DNA from 3 places in the Enterobacter kobei genome. Region 2 is predicted to be linked to each of the others. Evidence: predicted binding sites of a transcription regulator. Region 2 holds the regulator's gene; each other region holds the start of a gene.

Region 1 (7,636 bases), 1.2 Mb from region 2:
CTAAAACAGGATGAATATGCAAAATTAGTTAGCGTATCCCGAAAAACATTGTCAGATGTAGAAAATAACAGAGGCAACTATTCCGCTGACATCATTAACAAAATCTTTAAACCCTTCGGGCTTCAAACCGGGCTGGTGCCCATTTCAAAATCGCTGATAGCCTCACTTTTCTCATAAAAAAACCCGCATCGCTGCGGGTTTTTCATTGTTGAGCTTATTTCTTACGTGCGTACTTCAGTGAATCCAGCGCAACAGCGAAGATAATAATCGCGCCTTTAATGATGTACTGCCAGTACGGGTTCACGCCGATGTAGGTCAGGCCGTAGTTGATCACGGTGAAGATGATCACACCGGTGACCACACCGAGTACGGTACCCACGCCGCCGCTGAAGGAGACGCCGCCGACCACACAGGCTGCAATCGCATCCAGTTCGTACATAAAGCCGAGGTTGTTGGTTGCAGAACCGATACGACCCGCTTCCAGCATCCCACCGAAGGCGTAGAACACCCCGGACAGGGCATAGATCATCAGCAGGTTCAGGGCCACGTTGACGCCGGAAACTTTCGCCGCTTCCGGGTTACCGCCGATAGCAAAGATGTTTTTACCAAAGCGCGTTTTGTTCCACAGGATCCAGACGAACGCCACCGCGATCAGCGCATAGAAGGTGATATACGACAGGCGGAAACTGCCCAGCGCGATAAACCCTTGCGTAAAGGTTGAGAAGCCGCTGTCAAAGCCCGAGATAGGAGACGCGCCCACGAAGTCGTAGTAGAGGGAGTTGATACCGTAAACGATGATCATCGTACCCAGCGTGGTGATAAATGGCGTCACGTTCAGGTAAGCGATGATGATACCGTTGATCAGGCCAATCACCGCGCCGATGGCGCAGACAATCAGGATCACCACGAAAATCGGCATGGTCGCCATTTCCGGGAAGACCTTGTTGGCGTTTTCCATCGACTGCAGCAGGGTGGCCGCAATAACCGCCGCCAGGCCGACCTGACGACCGGCAGAAAGGTCAGTACCCTGGGTGACGATAAGGCCCGCCACGCCCAGCGCAATGATAATACGCACGGAAGACTGGGTCAGAATGTTACTCAGGTTCAGCAGACTTAAGAACGTAGGGTCCTGAAAAATGATAATGGCCAGCAGGACTAAAAGAACAACGTAAATTCCGCCTTCTTTCAGGTAAGTGAGAAAACTTTTTTTATTTAACGCACTCATGAGGAGCCCCTGATCTTAAAGGTGCAAAGACGCAAGACGCAAAATTTCGTTTTGCGTTGTCGTTTTGGTGTCAACAATACCGGCAACGAGACCATTGCTCATAACCAGAATACGGTCTGTGATCCCTAACAGTTCCGGCATTTCGGAAGAAATAATAATGATCCCTTTATTCTTTTTCGCCAGCTCGGCAATCAGCTGATAAATTTCAAACTTCGCGCCGACGTCAATGCCACGGGTAGGTTCATCCAGCATCAGAATTTCTGGCTGGGTTAATAACCAACGTCCGATAATGACTTTTTGCTGGTTACCCCCCGAAAGCGAACCAATTTGCGTGCGGTGGCCAGGCGTTTTCACGCGCATGGAGTCAATCACCCACTGGGTATCGCTCTTCATGCGGGAGTTATCCAGCAGTCCGACTTTATTTTTGTAATTACGAATATTAGAAATTAACGAGTTAAAGTTAATATCCAGATAAGCATAAATACCCGTCGAACGACGTTCTTCCGTTACCAGCGCAAAACCGTTATTAATGGCTTCGTTGGCATTGTGGTTGTTAATTTTCTTTCCGTGCAGCGTAATGGTGCCCTGGGCCTTCTCACGGATACCAAACAAGGTTTCCACAATGTCGGTACGCTTTGCCCCCACCAGACCGGCAATCCCCAGGATTTCGCCTTTGTGCAGGTCGAAGGAGACATCGCGGATGGACGGCTGACGCAGCGAGGTGAGATTGCGCACTTCAAGAATCACTTCACCCGGCTTGTTCTCTTTGTCCGGGAAGCGCTGGTTAAGGGAGCGGCCAACCATCATGGCGATGATCTTGTCCATATCCAGCCCTTCCAGCGGCTGCGTGGCAATCCACTGGCCGTCGCGCAGGATGGTAATCTCATCGCACAGCTGGAAGATCTCTTCCATTTTGTGAGAGATGTAGACAATGCCGCAGCCGCGTTCTTTCAGCTTACGAATAATGGTAAAAAGGTGATTAACCTCTTTTTCCGTTAATGACGATGTCGGTTCGTCCATGATGACGATTTTCGCATCATAGGAGAACGCTTTGGCAATTTCGATCATCTGCATTTGTGAGACGGATAAGGTTCCCACGCGAGCGCGCGGATCGATATCAATATCCAGCTCATCAAAAATCGCTTTGGTGTCACGATACATTTTGTCCTGATCGACAAAGACACCTTTGGTTGGATAACGCCCCAACCACATGTTATCCATAACGGAACGTTGCAGTACCAGGTTTAATTCCTGGTGAACCATCGAGATACCGTTTTCCAGTGCTTCTTTCGCTGAATGGAAATCGATCTCTTTCCCCTGAAAAAGAATGCTGCCAGAATCTTTTTGATAGATCCCAAAAAGACATTTTAATAATGTTGATTTACCCGCACCGTTCTCCCCCATTAATGCATGAATAGAGTGAGGACGGACTTTTAAATTAACATTATCGAGTGCCTTAACACCGGGAAATGACTTGTTAATACCGTTCATTTCCAACAAGTATTCACCGGTTGACTGAGTAGTTGTGCTGACCATAATTATACCTTGTTGGCCTCGCATATCGCGTTATAAAAGGGCGCAACGAATTGCGCCCAGTGGAGACAGGTTAACTCACTTATTTACCGATAAACTCAGCCAGGTTGGACTGGTCTACGCCCACGTAAGGTACGCGAACGATTTTGTTGTCAATTTTCCAGCTGGTGCCATCTGCCGCGCCTTTACCGTCAGCGAGGTTTTTCGCCAGATCGAAGGTGGCTTTCGCCTGGTTATTGGCATCGTTCAGAACGGTACCGGCCATCGCGCCAGATTTAACCAGCGCCAGCGCTTCTGGCAGGGCATCCACACCGAATACCGGAATGGACGATTTATTGTGGGCTTTCAGCGCTTCTACCGCACCCATTGCCATCGCATCGTTGTTGGCAATAACCACTTCGATTTTGTTCGCGTTAGGGCCGGACAGCCAGGCATCCATCTTATCTTTCGCCTGGGCGGTATCCCACATCGCGGTATCTAATGCCAGCTGCTGGGTTTTCAGGCCCTTATCATTCAGCTCTTTGATAACGTAAGTCGTACGCGCTTCAGCATCCGGGTGACCAGGTTCGCCTTTCAGCAGAACGAACTGGATCTGACCGTCTTTGTTCAGGTCCCAGTTCGGGTTCGCTGCCCAGTGTTTCGCGATCAGATCGCCCTGAATAATGCCGGACTCTTTGGAGTCAGTACCGACGTAATACGCTTTGTCATAGCTATCCAGCGCTTTACGGGAAGGTTCTTTGTTGAAGAAGACGATTGGCACATTCTGGCCGCGCGCTTTTTCAATTACCGTGCCTGCTGCAGCCGGGTCAACCAGGTTGATCGCCAGGGCTTTCACGCCTTTCGCCAGAAGAACGTCGATCTGGTCGTTCTGTTTGGACTGGTCATTCTGGGAGTCATTCATCAGCAGCTGTACGTCTGGCGCTGCTTTCGCATCTTTCTCGATAGCTTTACGTACAACAGACATGAAGTTGTCGTCGTATTTATAAATCGTCACACCAATACGGGTATCTGCAGCGTGCGCTGCTGCACCAAAAAGCATGCTTGCCATTACAGCAGACAGGGTCAACACCTTCTTATTCATGGTATCTCCGGTTTTTTTTATGCAGGGTAGTTCTGGTGAATAACGAGCGGCAGGCAGATGTTAATAAAACGTTACTGACAGCCGACGTTCACTTATAAAATTTCTCTCTTCCGTGGTCGGTAACGCTCCAGAAATGCGTTTTATTCGTTGTTTGCGGCACATTGGCTACTGTTAAAGTGAATAATCACCGTTACATAGCGTTTCAGCTGCTAAAACGCTGACATCATAGTCAGCGCCTTGTTAAGATACTGTGAATTTACTCACAGATTGAAAACGGTTACATCACCTCATGTAATCAGTTAGTGATCGGAGCCACAATTTGCCGCGACGCGACGGAATGTCGACGCACCAGGGTTGGCATGAAGCAATGGGTCGCCCCAGGATCCAGCAGCCCTGCGGCTCCCTGTAACGCCAGTTCAGTAGCCAGTTTTGCCATAGAAGCAATGGGATAGCGCACCGTGGTCAGCTGCGGGTCGGTGTAACGGGCGATCGGAATGTCGTCAAAGCCAATCAACGACAAATGCTGCGGCACCGCAATGCCGTTATCTTTCAGTGCCGTCAACGCGCCTGCTGCCATGCTGTCGTTATACGCAAACACCGCAGAAAGCTGCAGATTGCGGCCCAACAACTCCACCATTGCCGCCTCACCGCCCTGCATGTCAGGCGTACCAGTGCCGATCCAGCTCTCTGATGCGGTAATGCCGTGTTCTTTCAGGGCGTTTTGCCAGCCCTCACGCCGGTACGCGTCATCTTCAATTTGATGGCTGGAGGCAAGATAACCGATCCGCTGATGGCCGTTATTGATAAGCATTTTGGTGGCCATCATGGCGCCGCTGACGTTATCCAGCCCAACACAGCGGTGGGCATAGCCCGGCACAATCCGGTTAATCAGCACCATGCCCGGTATCTGTTCCATAAACCCGGCAAGCTCTTCATCACTTAAGGCTTTGGAGTGAACAATCAGGGCGTTACAGCGCTGGCGAATCAGTACTTCGATGGCATGACGCTCTTTCTCCGCCTCATGATAGCTGTTGCCAATCAGCACATATTTTTGATGCTGCTGGGCAACCACATCGACCGCTTTCACCAGCGCACCGAAAAAGGCGTCTGAGACATCCATCACCACCACGCCGATGGTATCGCTGACCTGCGTGGCAAGCGCCTGCGCGTTGGCATTTGGCCGGTACCCGAGCTGGGTCACGGCTTTCATTACGGTTTCACGGGTTTCAGGGCTCACCAGCGCACTGTTGTTCAGCACGCGGGAGACGGTAGCCACAGAAACGCCCGCCAGACGGGCGACATCACGAATGGTGATCATATTCACCATCCTTCAAAGGATTGCAGCAACTCACAGACACCCCCTGTGTTTAGCAAGGTGGCTATTTTGGCAGCGAGAGAAAAGGGACTACGTGAAGAAGCTCACAGTCATGAAAACGCTTACATCCGTTTTGTTAATGATTGTGATCCAGATCGTTATCTGGATGTATTACTCAATGATACCCCTGAAGCATGTGCGGTTAACTGACGCCACACCCACTCCAGCGGCCCCTGACGGAAATAACGCAGCCAGATAACGGAAAACGCCAGATTAACCGCCCAGATCGGAATAACAAACGCCAGCAGCCCGAGGCGGTCGAATTTCATAAACAGGCCAAAGCGATAGAAAATCGTGGTGCATATCAACGTTTGCAGGAGGTAATTGCTTAACGCCATGCGCCCGACGCAGGCGACTGCGCTGACAAGCCACAGGCGAGAAAGCTGCGGCCAGAAGCCATATATTAGCGCCGCGTAGCCGATGGTCTGGAATGGCGCGCTCAGTTCACGCGGTACCTGGAGCAGGAAAGCGCACCAGCGATAATCCCAGTGAATGTGCCACTGTGTCATCACCGCCGGGAGGTTTATCAGCACGCCGAGCAGAACCAGCCCCGCCCCGGTGCGACGATAATGACGCAGGCTGAACTCCCCTTTCAGCCACCCGGTGCGCATCAATGACGCCCCCATCAGCATCATCCCTGCCAGCTGCCAGCCGTATTGCGCCCCCAGCGCAAGAAGGTTATCCCCCAGCATATCCGTCCGGTTGCTAATGGCTTCCGTACCGCCTTTTAGCTTCCAGAACTGCTCGTACTGGAGGTTTGCAGCATCCGGGATCCAAGAACGGTTGGTCGCTTCGCCAGAGATCATCCCCAGCAGCAGCAGCACCCCAAGCCCCATGAGGTAGAGCATCACGCCGGTGTTAAACAGGCTTTTCACGCTGTGCGCATCACGAATGAGACGCCAGCAGATAAGCCCGACTAACCCATATGCGAGAAGAATATCGCCGTCCCAGAAGAACAGACCGTGGATAAAACCGAGGATCACCAGCAGGGTTAAGCGCGACTGGATCCAGCGGGTGCCGCGTTTAAGCAGAAGCTGTAGTCCTGCGCCAAACAGCAGGGCAAAGAGCGTGAGGAATTTAACCTGGGCAAACAGATCAAGGATTGCCCAGGTCCAGGCATCGCTTCGGGTGATATCGCCGTACCAGGCGGGATTGAGATAAGCGGCCTTCGGCAGACCGAAGGCGCTAATATTCAGCAGCAGGATACCCAGTATGGCGACGCCGCGAACAAAATCGAGCGTGACGTTTCGCTCCATGGTCCCTGCCCTGTGAGATTAGTTGTGGTGACGCACGGCGCGCAGGAACTCCTGGCGGGTGTTCTGGCTCGATTTAAACAGACCGCCCAGCGAAGTGGTGGTGGTTGCACTGGTCGCATCACGTACGCCGCGGGCTTTCACGCAGTAGTGAACGGCATCGATGGAGACCGCCACGTTATTGGTGCCCAGCAGCGTTTGCAGGGCAATCAGGATCTGCTGCGTCAGACGTTCCTGAACCTGAGGACGCTGCGCGAAGAACTGCACAATACGGTTGATCTTCGACAGACCAATCACCGTATCTTTCGGAATGTAAGCCACGGTCGCTTTACCGTCGATAGTAACGAAGTGATGTTCGCAGGTGCTGGTCAGCGTGATATCACGTACCGTGACCATCTCGTCCACCTTCATCTTATTTTCAATAACGGTAATTTTCGGGAAGTTGGCGTAATCCAGGCCAGAGAAAATTTCGTCGACGTACATTTTCGCGATGCGCTTAGGCGTCTCCATCAGACTGTCATCGCTCAGATCGAGATTCAGCAGTTGCATGATCTCGGTCATATGCCCGGAAATCAGACTTTTACGGGTTTCATTGTCCATATCCTCAACGGGCGGACGCAATGGCGTTTCGAGACCGCGCGCAAGCAGGGCTTCATGGACCAGGGCAGCTTCTTTACTGAGTGATGACATTTTCTTCTCCTGCAGGTGTGGCGTCTTTCGCCCTCGTTGTGGCAAAAGTATGCGCTCATTGTGCGTGAGGCGACGCACATAATCCAGTATTCACGACGATAATTATTGCAATTGCTGTTGCCTTTCAGCGTGACGATTCCAGACCAGCGCGCCGCCGATGAACAACGCGACGCCCGCCAGCCCCAGCGCAGGCTCCAGCCGGTGGGTTAGCCAGGTCGATAACGCCGATGTCACCGGGCCAATCAACTGCCCGATGGCATACCCGGTGGTGAGCAGTCCCGCCATATAACGCGTGTGGTTCGGTGCCAGCTCTCGGCCGTATAAAAGAGAGAGCTGCACGGCGCAAAGGAACCCCCCACCTACCAGCAGCCCGCCCGTCAGCAAACCGCCGATGCCCGGCAGCAGCCAGGCCGCCAGGACACCCGCGCCCTGAAGCCACAGCACGATAGCCAGCCTGCGGTTAGCCGTGGAGATATGTC
Region 2 (7,636 bases):
TCTTTGTTCTTGGTAGAGCTGGGTGCCTCAATGATGGTGGCATCCACCAAAGTGCCTTGGGTCATCATGACGCCTGCTTCGGCCAGCCAGCGATTGATGGTCTTGAACAATTGACGGGCCAGTTGATGCTGCTCGAGCAGGTGGCGGAAATTCATGATGGTGGTGCGATCCGGCAGGGCGCTATCCAGGGATAATCGGGCAAACAGGCGCATGGAGGCGATTTCGTACAGGGCATCTTCCATGGCACCGTCGCTCAGGTTGTACCAATGCTGCATGCAGTGAATACGCAGCATGGTCTCCAGCGGATAGGGCCGTCGGCCATTGCCCGCCTTGGGATAAAACGGCTCGATGACAGCGGTCATATTCTGCCATGGCAGAATCTGCTCCATGCGGGAGAGGAAAATCTCTTTTCGGGTCTGACGGCGCTTAGTGCTGAATTCACTATCGGCGAAGGTGAGTTGATGGCTCATGATGTCCCTCTGGGATGCGCTCCGGATGAATATGATGATCTCATATCAGGAACTTGTTCGCACCTTCCTTAGCTATTTATCTAGTGAAAAAATCGCCAGAAAATGCGCTCCGCTGGCAACCTCTTTTTCCAACTGTTATTGTGGTGGGATTAAACGGTGTAACCACCGTCCGGAGAAAACAGGAGTTGTAAGCATGTTTACTGGTATTGTGCAGGGCACTGCCAAAGTGGTGTCCATTGATGAAAAACCTAATTTTCGTACGCATGTTGTAGAGCTGCCGGAATATATGCTTGATGGCATCGAAACCGGCGCCTCGATTGCTCATAACGGCTGCTGTCTGACCGTCACCGAAATTAATGGCAACAAGATCAGCTTTGATTTAATGAAAGAGACCCTGCGTATTACTAATCTGGGCGAGCTGGCTGTAGGTGATACCGTCAACGTTGAGCGTGCGGCGAAGTTCAGTGATGAGATTGGCGGCCATCTGATGTCGGGGCACATCATGACCACGGCTGAAGTGGCGAAAATCGTGACATCGGAAAATAACCGTCAAATCTGGTTCAAAATGCAGGATCCGTCATTAATGAAATACATCCTCTATAAAGGATTTATTGGCATTGATGGGATTAGCCTGACGGTTGGAGAAGTGACGGCAACGCGTTTTTGCGTGCATTTAATTCCTGAAACGCTGCAACGCACCACGCTGGGTTCGAAAAAACTCGGGCATCGCGTGAATATCGAAATCGATCCGCAAACCCAGGCGGTAGTGGATACGGTTGAGCGCGTGCTGGCGGCAAAAGAAGCGGCAATAATAACGAGCACAGAAGACGAATAAAAAATAACCCCGGGTAACCGGGGTTATTTTTTTAGCGGGCGACCCGCAAGCCGTGCTCAATCCCTCGGCTGAAAACAACCTGCCAGAGCTGAATATCTCGCGCGCGAAACGCCCCCGCGCAGGCATTCAGATAATAGCTAAACATCCGCTTGAATCGTTCAGAGTAGTTGTCCGCAATCTCCGGCCAGGCTTCCTGAAAACGTGCATGCCATGCCATCAATGTGGTGTCGTAATCCGCGCCAAAGTTATGCCAGTCTTCCATCACGAAATGGGACTCGCTGGCGTTGGCAATCTGGCGCACGGACGGTAAACAGCCATTCGGGAAGATGTATTTGTTGATCCACGGGTCGACGTTGTTGTCGGTGCGCTTAGACCCGATGGTGTGCAGCAGGAAAATGCCGTCTGGTTTCAAATTGCGATCCACGACGTCAAAATAGGTGTCGTAGTTTTTCGGGCCAACATGTTCGAACATACCCACGGAGACAATACGATCAAACTGTTCGTTCAGGTCACGGTAATCCTGCAGCCGGATGTCAACATCAAGACCCTGGCAGCGTTCTCGCGCCAGCTTTTGCTGTTCTGCTGAAATCGTGACGCCGACGACGCTGACGCCATAGTGCTTCGCCATAAAATACGCCAGCCCACCCCAGCCGCAGCCGATATCCAGCACACGCATTCCGGGCTCAAGCTGCAGTTTCTCGCTAATCAGACGCAGCTTGGCCTGTTGCGCCTCTTCAAGCGTCGATGCCTCTTTCCAGTAGGCGCAGGAATATTGCATGAAGGGGTCCAGCATACGGCTGAACAGGTCGTTGCCAAGGTCGTAGTGCTCTTTGCCGACGATCCAGGCGCGTTTTTTACTTTGCAGGTTAAACAGGCGGGCTGAGGCGACGCGCAGGGTGTCTTTCAGATGGCGAGGGAGTTGATTTTCCAGACCAGCACGCAAAACGCGGGTGAAAAATATATCCAGCCGTTCGCATTCCCACCAGCCATCCATATAACTTTCTCCCAGGCCTAACGATCCCTCTCGTAACACGCGTTTAAAAAAGTCGGGATGTTTAACCTGAGGATCGGATGGCGATGATCCATTAATCGTGATGCCTGCTCGACCTAACAGTTCACTGACGATCCGGGACCAGTTATCGTCCGGAACGCTGACTTCTTCTATACACGATGAACTCATAGCTTCTCCATCACCCTACTGTGATCAGAACCTTCAAACAGCGTAGACGCTTTTTTTGGTTTGTGAGAAATCTCACGGTATATACCGCGAGGCTAGTATCCGACGTAGAACAGAGGAAGGGAGATAACCCTTGCCGAAATGCCTTCCATGGTAAAACGGGAGCACTCCGGCTCCCGTTAACACTTAATATTTATCGTATTTAATCGAACCAAATTTAGTATAGGCCGCAAAATTTGGTGATTCAATAGAAAATTGTTAGCAACCTAATCACCGAAAAGTTACATAATTTTTGCAGTAATTACGCATGTGACGTTTCTGCCTGCGCGCGGTTATCCTGCGCACGCTGCGCGGCTGCCTGCATACGATAGCCCATGCCGGCCAGCGCAACGGTAACCAGCATCACGCTGGTGGTGGTCAGGAGCGGTGTGGCAATCAGCGCCGAGACCACCAGACTGGCCAGGAAGCACAGCCCCAGTTGCAGCGTATTCTGAAGTGCGGCCGCACGGCCTGTCGCCTGCGGGAAGGGACGAAGCGCCTGCGCCACAACGATAGGGTATATCGCGCCGTTCGCGATGGCCATTACGCAGAATGGAATCAAAATTTCAGCCAGACCGACGCCGGGAATAAAGCCGACGGCCCAGGTCCCGATAACGCTCAACGCATACAGCACCAGCAACCACGGCAGCATCTGCTGGCCTTCCCATTTTTGCAGCGCCGCGCGACAGCCGTACCCGCCAACTAGGAACGCGATGGTCTGCGGAACATAGCTCAGACCGATGGCCGCCGGGCTGTAGCCCATATCGTGCAGAATAAAGGGTGAACCGGTCAGCCATGCGAAGAAGCTCGCCGAGCAGGCAGCATAAATCAGCACATTACCGCGATACGCTTTGGCGCTCAGCAGGGAGGCAAAGGTAATTGGGCTGGCGTCGGCATGCGCCTCTTTTTTATGCGCGGGCTTAAGGGCAAACGCCGGCAGCATCAGTACCAGCGTGATGGCAAACAGCGTGGCAAAGATGGCCTGCCAGTCGAAATGCGCGAGGATCCAGCTACCCAGCAGCGGGGCGAGGGCAGGGGAAAGCCCCACCAGCGGCATAATGGTCGCGAAAATTCGGTTTGTACGGTTCGCCGGATAGTAGTCGGTGACCAGCGCCTGCCAGGTGACGGCTGCGGCGCAGACGCCGACTGCCTGAATAAACCGCAGTACCAGCAGCCAGGTGGCGTCGCGAACCCATAGCATCCCCAGACAGCCCACGGCAAAAATGGCCAGACCCAGCAACAGTACCGGCTTGCGGCCAAAGCGATCCGAGAGCGGTCCCCAGAGCAGCTGCGCGAAGGCAAAACCGGCGAGGAACAAACTCAGGCTGGCGCTGATCGCGGCGGCAGGGGTTTGCAGATCTTCCTGCATGGCGGCGAAAGCCGGCAGGTACATATCGGTGGCTAAAAAGCCCAGCACGCTTAAGCCGCCGAGCCAGACTAAAAAACCTTTCCTGGGTTGCATTATTTTCTTCTCCTGAGGAGGCAGGTGTACATTGGCGCAGAGTGTAGGGAGTGCAAAGCGGCTTGTGAAACGCTAATATTTGGCGGGTGCATTCAAATTTTTTGCAGGCAGAAAATGTGGTCAGATTATTCTCTTGAAGTGGTCGATGCTGTCGCGCGTAACGGCAGCTTTAGCGGAGCAGCGCAGGAACTGCACCGCGTCCCGTCGGCAATCAGCTATACGGTGCGTCAGCTAGAAGAGTGGCTGGCCGTTCCGCTGTTCGAACGGCGACATCGTGATGTGGAATTAACGCCTGCCGGGGCGTGGTTTTTGAAAGAAGGGCGTTCTGTTATCAAAAAAATGCAGATCACCCGCGAACAGTGTCAGCAGATCGCTAACGGCTGGCGGGGGCATCTTTCCATCGCGGTCGATAATATCGTGAAGCCGGAACGCACCCGGCAAATGATCGTCGATTTCTATCGTCATTTTTCTGACGTTGAGTTGCGTGTTTCGCAGGAAGTGTTCAACGGCGTGTGGGACGCGCTGTCGGACGGCAGGGTAGAAATGGCGATTGGGGCGACGCAGGCGATTCCGGTTGGGGGACGCTATGCCTTTCGCGATATGGGGATGCTGAGCTGGAAATGCGTAGTGGCACGCGATCATCCCCTGGCGGCCATGGAGGGGCCGTTAAGCGACGATACCCTGCGTAACTGGCCGTCGCTGGTGCTGGAGGACACCTCCCGCTCGCTGCCCAAGCGTATCACCTGGCTGCTGGATAACCAGCGTCGCGTGGTCGCCCCGGACTGGGAATCGTCGGCGACCTGCCTCAGTGCAGGGCTGTGCGTCGCGATGGTGCCCGTTCATTTTGCGCGCCCGCGAATCGACACCGGCGAGTGGGTTGAACTGACGCTGGAGAATCCGTTCCCGGATGCGGCTTGCTGTCTGACCTGGCAACAAAATGATGTTTCACCTGCTATGGCCTGGCTGCTGGATTATCTGGGGGACAGCGAAACGCTTAACCGGGAATGGTTACGGGAGCCAGTGTGACTGGCTCCGTAAAGCGATTAACGACGGTAGTCGCGGAACGGACCATCCGCAACGGAACGGCGTTCGATGAGGCGCGGGTGGACTTCAATGGACTGCGACTCTTCACGTTTGTTGACGATCCTGTCGAGCAGCATGTTGAAGGCCGTTTCACCCAGCGAATCTTTCGGCTGGTGAATGGTGGTCAGCGCAGGGGTAAAGAAGCGCGCGTTGCGCACGTTGTCATAGCCGATCACGGAAATGTCCTGCGGGACGCGCAGACCCAGCTCATCGGCCGCACAGAGCGCGCCCATCGCCATGATGTCGCCCCCGCAGAAAACGGCGGTAGGACGATGTTGCTGGGAGACAATCTGCTGCATCGCGCGGTAGCCTGATTCCGGCTCAAAGTCACCCTGTACGATCCAGTTTTCTGGCACGGTGATCAGTGCTTCTTCCATCGCTTTCATAAAGCCAGCCAGACGACCTGCGCCGGTGTTACGCTCAAGCGGACCCGGGATCACGCCAATCTCACGATGACCGCGTTCGATCAAATAACGGCCCGCCATATAGCCGCCTTCAAAGGCGTTGTCGATAACGGAATCCGTGAAATCCGCACGGGCTTCACCCCAGTCCATCACCACCATCGGGATATGGCGATACTCTTCAAGCATCGACAGTACGGATTCCGGGTACTCGGAACACATCACCAGCAGGCCATCCACGCGCTTCTGCGCCATCATGGAGAGATAGGCTCGCTGTTTTTCAATGCTGTTCCACGCGTTGCCCAGAATCAGGGTATAGCCTTTCTGGAAGCAGTTTTTCTCTACCGCCTCAATGATCTCAGCAAAATAGGCCGCTTCGCTGCTGGTCGCCAGCAGACCAATCGATTTGGTGTGATTCACCTTGAGGCTGCGCGCAACCGCACTTGGCGAGTAGTGCAGCTCTTTGATTGCTGCCCAGACGGCGTTGCGCGTCTCTTCCGCCACAAAGCGGGTTTTGTTAATTACATGTGATACGGTTGTAGTGGAAACGTTTGCGCGTTTTGCTACGTCTTTAATTGTTGCCATTAAATGTCACTCCAGACCATATCCTAAACTCCTGAAATACTTGAAGGTAAACGTTTGCCTTCTCTCACCCTTATCACGCAATTTTAGATTGCGGTACGCCAGGAAAACGACACGGGACGTCAGGAGGGGGTCAATGGCCGGTACGCTAATAAATTTAGCGTGGAATTTTGTCCTATCTTGATGAAAAGGGGAAGAGGTAAAGTGGTTATCAGCTTAAATCCGGGAAGATTTTTGACGTAAACTGTGCAAAAATGAGCAAGCTCACTTTTCGTGGGGGGATTAAAAGGAGAAAAATTGATGAGTTCCGATCTGAAGTTTTCGCTGTTCACCACCATCGTTGTGCTGGCGCTGATTGTGGCGGCTGGCCTGACGGCTGTGCTGCACTGATTTACGCGGAGGGAGAATCTTCTCCCTCCCGGTTTACCGGATTGTTACTTCTCAGGCAAAAATCTTTTGCCATTTTGTTAACTTCTCATTTTTTGTGATTGATGTCATGCTTTCCGCTTCTTTGTTCTGTGTCACGACATGACACGGCATCCGGAGTTGACGCATGAAAATCAATTTTCCCCTGCTTGCCCTGGCGATTGGCGCTTTTGGGATTGGCACCACCGAATTCTCCCCGATGGGGTTACTGCCTGTTATCGCCCGGGGCGTGGATGTCTCGATCCCTGCGGCCGGGATGTTAATCAGCGCTTATGCCATCGGCGTGATGGTGGGGGCGCCGCTGATGACGCTACTGCTTTCACACCGCGCGCGCCGTAATGCGCTGATTTTCCTGATGGCGATTTTCACCCTGGGCAACGTGCTCTCTGCCATTTCACCTGACTACACCACCCTGATGCTGTCGCGCATTTTGACCAGCCTGAACCATGGCGCGTTCTTTGGGCTGGGCTCGGTCGTGGCCGCAAGCGTGGTGCCGAAACATAAGCAGGCAAGCGCCGTGGCGACCATGTTTATGGGGCTGACGATTGCCAACATTGGCGGCGTACCGGCTGCGACCTGGCTGGGTGAAGCGATCGGCTGGCGTATGTCATTCCTGGCAACCGCCGGGCTGGGCGTGGTGGCGATGGTGGCCTTGTTCTTCTCCCTGCCGAAAGGCAGCGCGGGTGAACGTCCGGACGTGCGCAAAGAGCTGTCGGTACTGGTGCGCCCGCAGGTGCTTTCTGCACTGCTGACCACCGTGCTGGGGGCCGGGGCGATGTTTACGCTCTATACCTACATTTCACCGGTGCTGCACGATATCACCCATGCAACCCCGATCTTTATTACCGCGATGCTGGTATTGATTGGCGTAGGGTTCTCAATGGGTAACTACCTTGGCGGGAAATTTGCTGACCGTTCAGTGGCCGGAACGTTGAAAGGCTTTTTAACCTTGCTGATTGCCATCATGATCGCGATTCCGTGGCTGGCGCGTAACGAGTTTGGCGCGGCCATCGCGATGGTTGTCTGGGGCGCAGCCACCTTCGCCGTGGTGCCGCCGCTGCAGATGCGCGTGATGCGTGTCGCCCACGAGGCGCCGGGACTCTCTTCTTCGGTGAATATCGGTGCGTTTAACCTGGGGAACGCCCTGGGTGCTGCGGCGGG
Region 3 (7,636 bases), 830 kb from region 2:
TTGAGTAGGATAATCCACTAGCCCGAAAGTGTTATTTTACCGGTAACATGATCTAACACAGCTAGTGGCACAATTTTTATTCTTTTAAGCGCCACGTGGATTTCCCCGCGGCGCTTTTTTTATTACACTGCCGGAAGTGATTTTGCCCCAGAGCTCCGGACAGCAAGCGTTTCAGCGGTGTTAACAACTGCCAGCGACGTTGTAAACTCCTGAGCCCGGACAGATAAATTAGAGGAGCTTTTATGAATCCGACATTGTTACGCGTAACACAACGCATTATTGAGCGCTCGAAGGAGACCCGTTCGGCCTACCTCGCCCGGATTGAACAGGCAAAGAGCAATACCGTCCATCGCTCCCAGCTGGCCTGTGGTAACCTGGCGCACGGCTTCGCGGCCTGCCAGCCCGATGATAAAGCCTCCCTGAAAAGCATGTTGCGTAACAATATCGCCATTATTACCTCCTATAACGACATGCTCTCCGCCCACCAGCCGTATGAGGTCTATCCCAATATCATTCGTAACGCGCTGCACAGCGTGAATGCGGTAGGTCAGGTCGCGGGTGGCGTGCCGGCAATGTGCGACGGTGTGACCCAGGGGCAGGATGGTATGGAACTGTCGCTGCTCAGCCGCGAAGTGATTGCGATGTCTGCTGCAGTAGGCCTGTCACACAACATGTTTGATGGCGCACTGTACCTGGGCGTGTGCGACAAGATCGTTCCGGGACTGGTGATGGCAGCGCTGTCGTTTGGCCATCTGCCCGCGATCTTTGTGCCGTCTGGCCCGATGGCAAGCGGCCTGCCGAACAAAGAAAAAGTGCGTATTCGCCAGCTGTATGCGGAAGGAAAAGCAGACCGTCAGGCGCTGCTGGAGGCGGAAGCCGCGTCCTACCATGCGCCGGGTACCTGTACATTCTACGGCACGGCCAACACCAACCAGATGGTGGTGGAATTTATGGGCATGCAGCTGCCGGGCTCGTCCTTTATCCAGCCGGATGCACCACTGCGTCAGGCCTTGACTGAGGCCGCAGCACGTCAGGTGACGCGTCTGACCGGAAACGGCAATGAATGGATGCCGATGGGCAAAATGGTCGACGAAAAAGTGATCGTCAACGGTATCGTGGCTCTGCTGGCCACCGGCGGTTCGACCAACCACACCATGCACCTGGTGGCCATGGCGCGCGCGGCGGGCATTCTGATCAACTGGGATGATTTCTCTGAGATCTCTTCCGTGGTGCCGCTGATGGCACGTCTTTACCCGAACGGTCCGGCGGACATCAACCACTTCCAGGCTGCGGGTGGCGTACCGCTGCTGATGCGCGAGCTGCTGAAAGGCGGTTTGCTGCATGAAGACGTCAACACCGTGGCAGGCTTTGGCCTGCAGCGCTATACCCAGGAGCCGTGGCTGAACAATGGCGAGCTGGACTGGCGCGACGGGGCGACCGCATCTCTCGATGCGCAGGTGATTGCCACCATCGACAAACCGTTCTCTCCTCATGGTGGCACCAAAGTGCTGAGCGGCAACCTCGGTCGTGCGGTGATGAAAACGTCTGCTGTACCGGAAGAGAACCAGGTTATTGAAGCGCCGGCTGTGGTGTTTGAAAGCCAGCACGACGTATTACCCGCTTTTGACGCGGGTTTGCTTGATAAAGACTGTGTGGTGGTAGTGCGTCATCAGGGGCCAAAAGCGAACGGCATGCCAGAATTACATAAACTTATGCCACCACTTGGTGTATTATTGGACCGCCGTTTCAAAATTGCGTTAGTGACCGATGGACGCCTCTCCGGTGCATCCGGCAAAGTGCCTTCAGCTATCCACGTCACGCCGGAAGCTTATGACGGCGGTTTGCTGGCGAAAGTGCGCGACGGTGACATGATCCGCGTGAACGGTCAGACAGGTGAGTTAACCCTGCTGGTGGATGAGGCAGAGCTGGCGGCACGTCAGCCACATATTCCTGACCTGAGCGCATCGCGCGTGGGAACCGGACGCGAAATGTTCAGCGCGCTGCGTGAGAAACTCTCCGGTGCGGAGCAGGGCGCAACCTGTATTACGTTTTAAGACGACTTGATTTTAACGATCTGGCGAGAGAAAACTCTGATGAAAAACTGGAAAACAAGTGCAGAAGCAATCCTGACCACTGGCCCTGTCGTGCCGGTTATCGTGGTAAACAAGCTGGAGCACGCTGTGCCAATGGCGAAAGCGCTGGTTGCGGGTGGCGTTCGTGTTCTGGAAGTGACCCTGCGTACCGCCTGCGCGATGGATGCGATTCGCGCTATCGCCAGAGAAGTGCCGGAGGCCATCATCGGTGCGGGCACTGTTCTCAACGCGCAACAGCTGGCAGAAGTCACGGAGGCCGGAGCTCAGTTCGCTATCAGCCCTGGCCTGACCGAGCCGCTGCTGAAAGCAGCGACCGAAGGCACTATTCCTTTGATCCCGGGTATCAGCACCGTGTCTGAACTGATGCTGGGCATGGACTACGGCCTGAAAGAGTTCAAATTCTTCCCGGCAGAAGCCAACGGTGGCACCAAAGCGCTGCAGGCGATTGCAGGTCCATTCTCTCAGGTGCGTTTCTGCCCGACGGGCGGTATCTCTCCGGCGAACTACCGTGACTACCTGGCGCTGAAAAGCGTGCTGTGCATCGGGGGTTCATGGCTGGTGCCAGCGGATGCGCTGGAAGCGGGCGACTGGGATCGCATCACGAAACTGGCTCGCGAAGCGGTTGAAGGCGCGAAGCAATAAGTTTTTTTATCGTATGAAAAACGGGCCTTTCGGCCCGTTTTTTTTATCCTGCTACCTTAACGTTCGCTGCCGCCGCTTTTGCGCGTGCGATGGCCTCGTCGACGTTATTCCCGGTTGCTAACGCCACGCCCAGACGACGGGTGCCGTCGATCTCCGGCTTACCGAACAAACGTACCTGTAACCCGGCGCCCGTTGCGCCCTCGACGTTATCAAACGTCACGTTCTGACTGGTCAGCTGCGGCAGGATCACCGCCGAGGCCGCCGGGCCGTACTGACGAATACCGCCAACCGGCAGGCCAAGGAAGGCGCGAACATGCAGGGCGAACTCGGAGAGATCCTGCGATATCAACGTCACCATCCCGGTGTCATGCGGGCGAGGGGAGACTTCGCTGAAAATCACCTCGTCGCCGCAGACAAACAGCTCCACGCCGAACAGACCGTAACCACCTAACGCCAGAACGGTTTTACGGGCGATATCCTGGGCACGTTCCAGCGCCAGGGCGCTCATCTGCTGTGGCTGCCAGGATTCGCGGTAATCGCCATCCTCCTGGCGGTGACCAATCGGATCGCAGAAATGGACGCCATCCACGGCGCTGACGGTAAGCAGGGTGATTTCGAAATCAAACTTCACCACCCCCTCGACGATCACGCGGCCAGCTCCGGCACGGCCACCCTGTTGCGCATAATCCCAGGCTTTGTCCAGCGTGCTGCTGTCGCGGATAAAACTCTGCCCTTTTCCGGAGGAGCTCATCACCGGCTTAATGATGCACGGGTAACCCATCTCATCGACGGCCTGCAGGAATGCGGTTTTATCGCCCGCAAAACGGTAGCTTGAAGTGGGCAGCCCCAGCTCCTCTGCCGCCAGGCGGCGAATGCCTTCGCGGTTCATGGTCAGTTTCGCTGCGTTGGCGCAAGGCACCACGCGCTGACCTTCCTGCTCAAGCGCGATCAGCGTATCGGTCGCGATAGCTTCAATCTCCGGCACCACAAAATCCGGTTTCTCCTGCGTGATGAGTGTCCGCAGAGCTTCTCCGTCCAGCATGTTAATCACATAAGAACGATGGGCAACATGCATGGCGGGCGCGTCGGCGTAGCGGTCTACGGCAATCACTTCTACCCCTAAACGCTGGCACTCAATGGCGACTTCTTTCCCCAGCTCGCCCGATCCTAACAGCATCACACGCGTCGCCGCAGGTCGCAGCGCGGTTCCTAAACGAGTCATAACATTCCCCCTGAAAAAGATGCGCGCAGTATAAACGAAAACGTTTGCGTCTGTCTTGCGCAGGGCAAAAGGGCCGACGAGAAATTTGCGCTTCTTTAGCCTCGACGGACATTTCCTGACGCCTGCTCGCTTACGCTGTGGAAATGTTAACCGTTAAGTGAGGGAAATCATGTCAGGCTGGTTAAATCAACTGCAATCCATGCTAGGGCAGAAAACATCAGGTTCCGGCGACCAGGGGCTCAGCAAACTGCTGGTATCGGGGGCGCTCGGAGGGCTGGCAGGGCTGCTGGTCGCCAATAAATCCTCACGTAAGCTGCTGGCAAAGTACGGTACCGGCGCGTTGCTGGCCGGTGGCGGCGCTATCGCCGGTACCGTGCTGTGGAATAAGTACAAGGACAGGGTACGCGCGGCGCACCAGGATGAACCCCACTTTGGGGAGGAGACTTCGCCGCTGGATCTGCGTACGGAGCGACTCATTCTTTCGCTGGTGTTTGCCGCAAAAAGCGACGGGCATATTGATGATAAAGAACGAGCGGCTATCGAGCAGCAGATGCGAGAAGCCGGCGTGGAAGAGCAGGGCAGAACGCTGGTGGCGCAGGCCATTGAGCAGCCGCTCGATCCGCAGCGTCTGGCACAAAGCGTGCAGAATGAGGAAGAGGCGCTGGAACTCTATTTCCTGAGCTGTGCCGCCATTGATATTGACCACTTTATGGAACGCAGCTATCTCAACGCCCTGGGCGATGCGTTGAAAATCCCTCAGGATGTTCGCGAGGGGATTGAGCAGGATATCCGGGAGCAAAAACAGACGCTACAGGGCTAGCTATCGCTGATGTAGCCATGTTTCGCTTGCATCATTCGCGGGTTTTGCCAACCTTATAGGATGTAAAACTTAAAAGAATGATGTCATGCCACCGAAAGCCCGACGTACTCCGTATGCGATCACCACCCATGGCGATACGCGTATAGATAACTATTACTGGCTACGGGACGATTCACGTTCCCGCCCAGAGGTACTCGACTACCTGCATGAAGAAAACGATTACGGTCGCAAGGTCATGTCCAGCCAGCAGGCGCTTCAGGACCAGCTGCTGAACGAAATGGTGCAGCGCATTCCTCAGCGCGATATCTCCGCGCCCTGGACCAAAAACGGCTATCGTTATCGGCATATCTACGAGCCCGGCAGTGAATATCCCATCTATCAGCGACAGTCGGTATTAAGCGCCGAGTGGGATGAATGGGATATTCTGCTGGATGCCAACCAGCGTGCCGCCCACAGCGAGTTTTATACGCTGGGCGGTATGTCCATCTCCCCGGATAACACCATTATGGCGCTGGCGGAGGATTATCTCTCCCGTCGTCAGTATGGCCTGCGATTCCGCAATCTGGAAACCGGTAACTGGTATCCGGAAATGCTGGAAAACGTCTCCCCGGATTTTGTCTGGGCGAACGATTCCGAGACGGTCTACTACGTTAAAAAGCACGCCGCCACGCTGCTGCCTTATCAGGTGTGGCGCCACAGTGTAGGCACGGACTCTGCCGATGACGAACTGGTCTATGAAGAGAAAGACGAAACGTTTTATGTCAGCCTGCATAAAACGTCCTCACGCCACTATGTGATTATTTTCCTTGCCAGCGCTACCACCTCAGAAGTGCTGCTGCTGGATGCCGAACTGCCTGATGCCCAGCCGCTCTGCTTTCTGCCGCGCCGAAAAGACCATGAGTACAGTCTGGATCACTTCCAGCACAGCTTTTATCTGCGCTCAAACCGCGAGGGGAAAAACTTTGGCCTGTATAAGACCAAGGTGCGCGACGAGCGCAAGTGGGAGGTGCTTATTCCCGCGCGGGAACAGGTGATGCTCGAAGGGTTCACGCTGTTTACCGACTGGCTGGTGGTGGAAGAGCGTCAGCGGGGGTTGACCAGTATCCGGCAAATCAACCGCAAAACGCGCGAGGTGATAGGGATCGCGTTTGACGACCCGGCCTACGTCACCTGGATTGGTTTTAATCCTGAGCCTGAATCGTCCCGGCTGCGCTATGGCTACTCGTCGATGACCACGCCGGATACGCTGTTCGAACTGGATATGGATACCGGCCAGCGCCAGGTGTTGAAGCAAACAGAAGTGAAGGGATTTGAATCCGACAATTATCGTAGCGAACACCTGTGGGTTACCGCGCGCGATGGTGTCGAGGTGCCGGTTTCGCTCGTGTATCACAAGGCGCATTTTCAGAAAGGTAAAAACCCTATCCTGGTTTACGGCTACGGCTCCTATGGTTCCAGCATGGATGCCGACTTCAGCAGCAGCAGATTAAGTCTGCTCGACCGCGGCTTTGTTTTTGCCATCGCTCATATTCGCGGCGGCGGTGAGCTGGGCCAGCACTGGTATGAAGACGGGAAATTCCTGAAAAAGCAAAACACGTTCAATGATTACCTCGACGTTTGCGACGCCTTAATTGAACAAGGCTATGGCGATCCGCAGCTCTGCTTTGGCATGGGCGGCAGCGCGGGCGGCATGCTGATGGGCGCTGTGATCAATCAGCGTCCCGAGCGTTTTAAGGGCATCGTTGCGCAGGTACCGTTTGTCGATGTGGTCACCACCATGCTCGACGAATCTATCCCGCTCACGACCGGGGAGTTTGAAGAGTGGGGGAATCCACAGGATGAAACCTATTATCGCTATATGAAAGCGTACAGCCCGTACGATAACGTGGAAGCGAAAGCCTACCCGCACATGCTGGTGACCACCGGTTTGCACGATTCACAGGTGCAGTACTGGGAACCGGCGAAATGGGTGGCAAAGCTGCGGGAACTGAAAACCGACGACAACCTGCTGCTGCTCTGTACCGATATGGACTCCGGGCACGGAGGGAAGTCGGGGCGGTTTAAATCTTATGAAGGGGTGGCGCTGGAATACGCCTTTTTGATCGGCCTGGCGCAGGATACGCTTCCAGGCCAGGCTGAACGTTAAGCTTCACCCAGATAATGCTTCAGGGTTAAGCGTAGCTCCGGGCTCATCTTGTCGAGGTTGTTATACAGCCAGCGCAGATAGCCTGGATCTTTATCTGCAATATCCGATACTGCTCTCCCGCGGTATTTTCCGAAGGTGAACGTCGTCAGCAGTGCAGGACGGCCGGTAATCGTCGCCATATCATCCGGTGTCCAGCCGGAAGTATTCATAATATCGATCAGCAGCGCAGCGGTGATATAGCAGTCATACAGCGCGCGGTGATGGTGAAGCCCTTCAGGCGTTCTGACGCTGAGCTTGCGGGATTTATACAGCGCCATATTGCTGTATTTGATCCCCGGCCACAGGCGACGCGCCAGCTTCATGGTGCAAATCCATTCCCCGGGCATGTCGGGGAGAACCCGACGGTCGAAGCTGGCATTGTGGGCGACATACCACGGGCTGCCATAGTAGTGCGGGATAATGTCTTCTATCCAGGGTTTATCCGCCACCATTGATTCAGTGATGCGATGGATAGCCATGGCCTGCGGGCTAATAGGGCGATCGGGCCGCACCAGATGGCTCATCGGGTTGACTATTTTTCCGTCAACGACGTCGACCGAGGCCACCTCCACAATTCCGCCCTGAAGATCGCAAGTTTCGGTATCAATGACGCGCAGCATGAAAATCTCCTGAGCTTAAAACGCTTAGCCTAAAGGAATGATATCGCCTTGCCA

Evidence for each region. The regulator PurR, encoded in region 2, represses purine synthesis genes. The targets are predictions, from matches to a motif close to CANGCAAACGTTTGCNTG.
Region 1: galS (HTH-type transcriptional regulator GalS) is a predicted target of PurR. The motif match lies at 5,266-5,283, and genes of this name have one in related genera.
Region 3: purT (formate-dependent phosphoribosylglycinamide formyltransferase) is a predicted target of PurR. The motif match lies at 3,991-4,008, and genes of this name have one in related genera.

The regions. Positions count from the first base shown of each region.
Region 1 is NZ_CP017181.1:3,156,335-3,163,970, forward strand. Features, by position in the region: gene BFV64_RS15165 (helix-turn-helix transcriptional regulator) at 1-177, shown strand, start outside; gene mglC (galactose/methyl galactoside ABC transporter permease MglC) at 215-1,225, opposite strand; gene mglA (galactose/methyl galactoside ABC transporter ATP-binding protein MglA) at 1,241-2,761, opposite strand; gene mglB (galactose/glucose ABC transporter substrate-binding protein MglB) at 2,841-3,839, opposite strand; gene galS (HTH-type transcriptional regulator GalS) at 4,135-5,157, opposite strand; gene yeiB (DUF418 domain-containing protein YeiB) at 5,313-6,470, opposite strand; gene folE (GTP cyclohydrolase I FolE) at 6,489-7,157, opposite strand; gene BFV64_RS15200 (YbfB/YjiJ family MFS transporter) at 7,260-7,636, opposite strand, start outside.
Region 2 is NZ_CP017181.1:1,996,979-2,004,614, forward strand. Features, by position in the region: gene BFV64_RS09605 (IS5-like element ISKpn26 family transposase) at 1-470, opposite strand, end outside; gene BFV64_RS09610 (riboflavin synthase) at 664-1,305, shown strand; gene cfa (cyclopropane fatty acyl phospholipid synthase) at 1,337-2,485, opposite strand; gene punC (purine nucleoside transporter PunC) at 2,784-3,983, opposite strand; gene punR (DNA-binding transcriptional activator PunR) at 4,098-5,009, shown strand; gene purR (HTH-type transcriptional repressor PurR) at 5,027-6,052, opposite strand; gene cydH (cytochrome bd-I oxidase subunit CydH) at 6,350-6,439, shown strand; gene BFV64_RS09640 (MFS transporter) at 6,603-7,636, shown strand, end outside.
Region 3 is NZ_CP017181.1:2,828,559-2,836,194, reverse strand. Features, by position in the region: gene zwf (glucose-6-phosphate dehydrogenase) at 1-8, shown strand, start outside; gene edd (phosphogluconate dehydratase) at 243-2,054, shown strand; gene kdgA (bifunctional 4-hydroxy-2-oxoglutarate aldolase/2-dehydro-3-deoxy-phosphogluconate aldolase) at 2,094-2,735, shown strand; gene purT (formate-dependent phosphoribosylglycinamide formyltransferase) at 2,779-3,957, opposite strand; gene BFV64_RS13670 (tellurite resistance TerB family protein) at 4,127-4,777, shown strand; gene ptrB (oligopeptidase B) at 4,863-6,923, shown strand; gene exoX (exodeoxyribonuclease X) at 6,920-7,582, opposite strand; gene BFV64_RS13655 (carbon-nitrogen hydrolase family protein) at 7,607-7,636, opposite strand, start outside.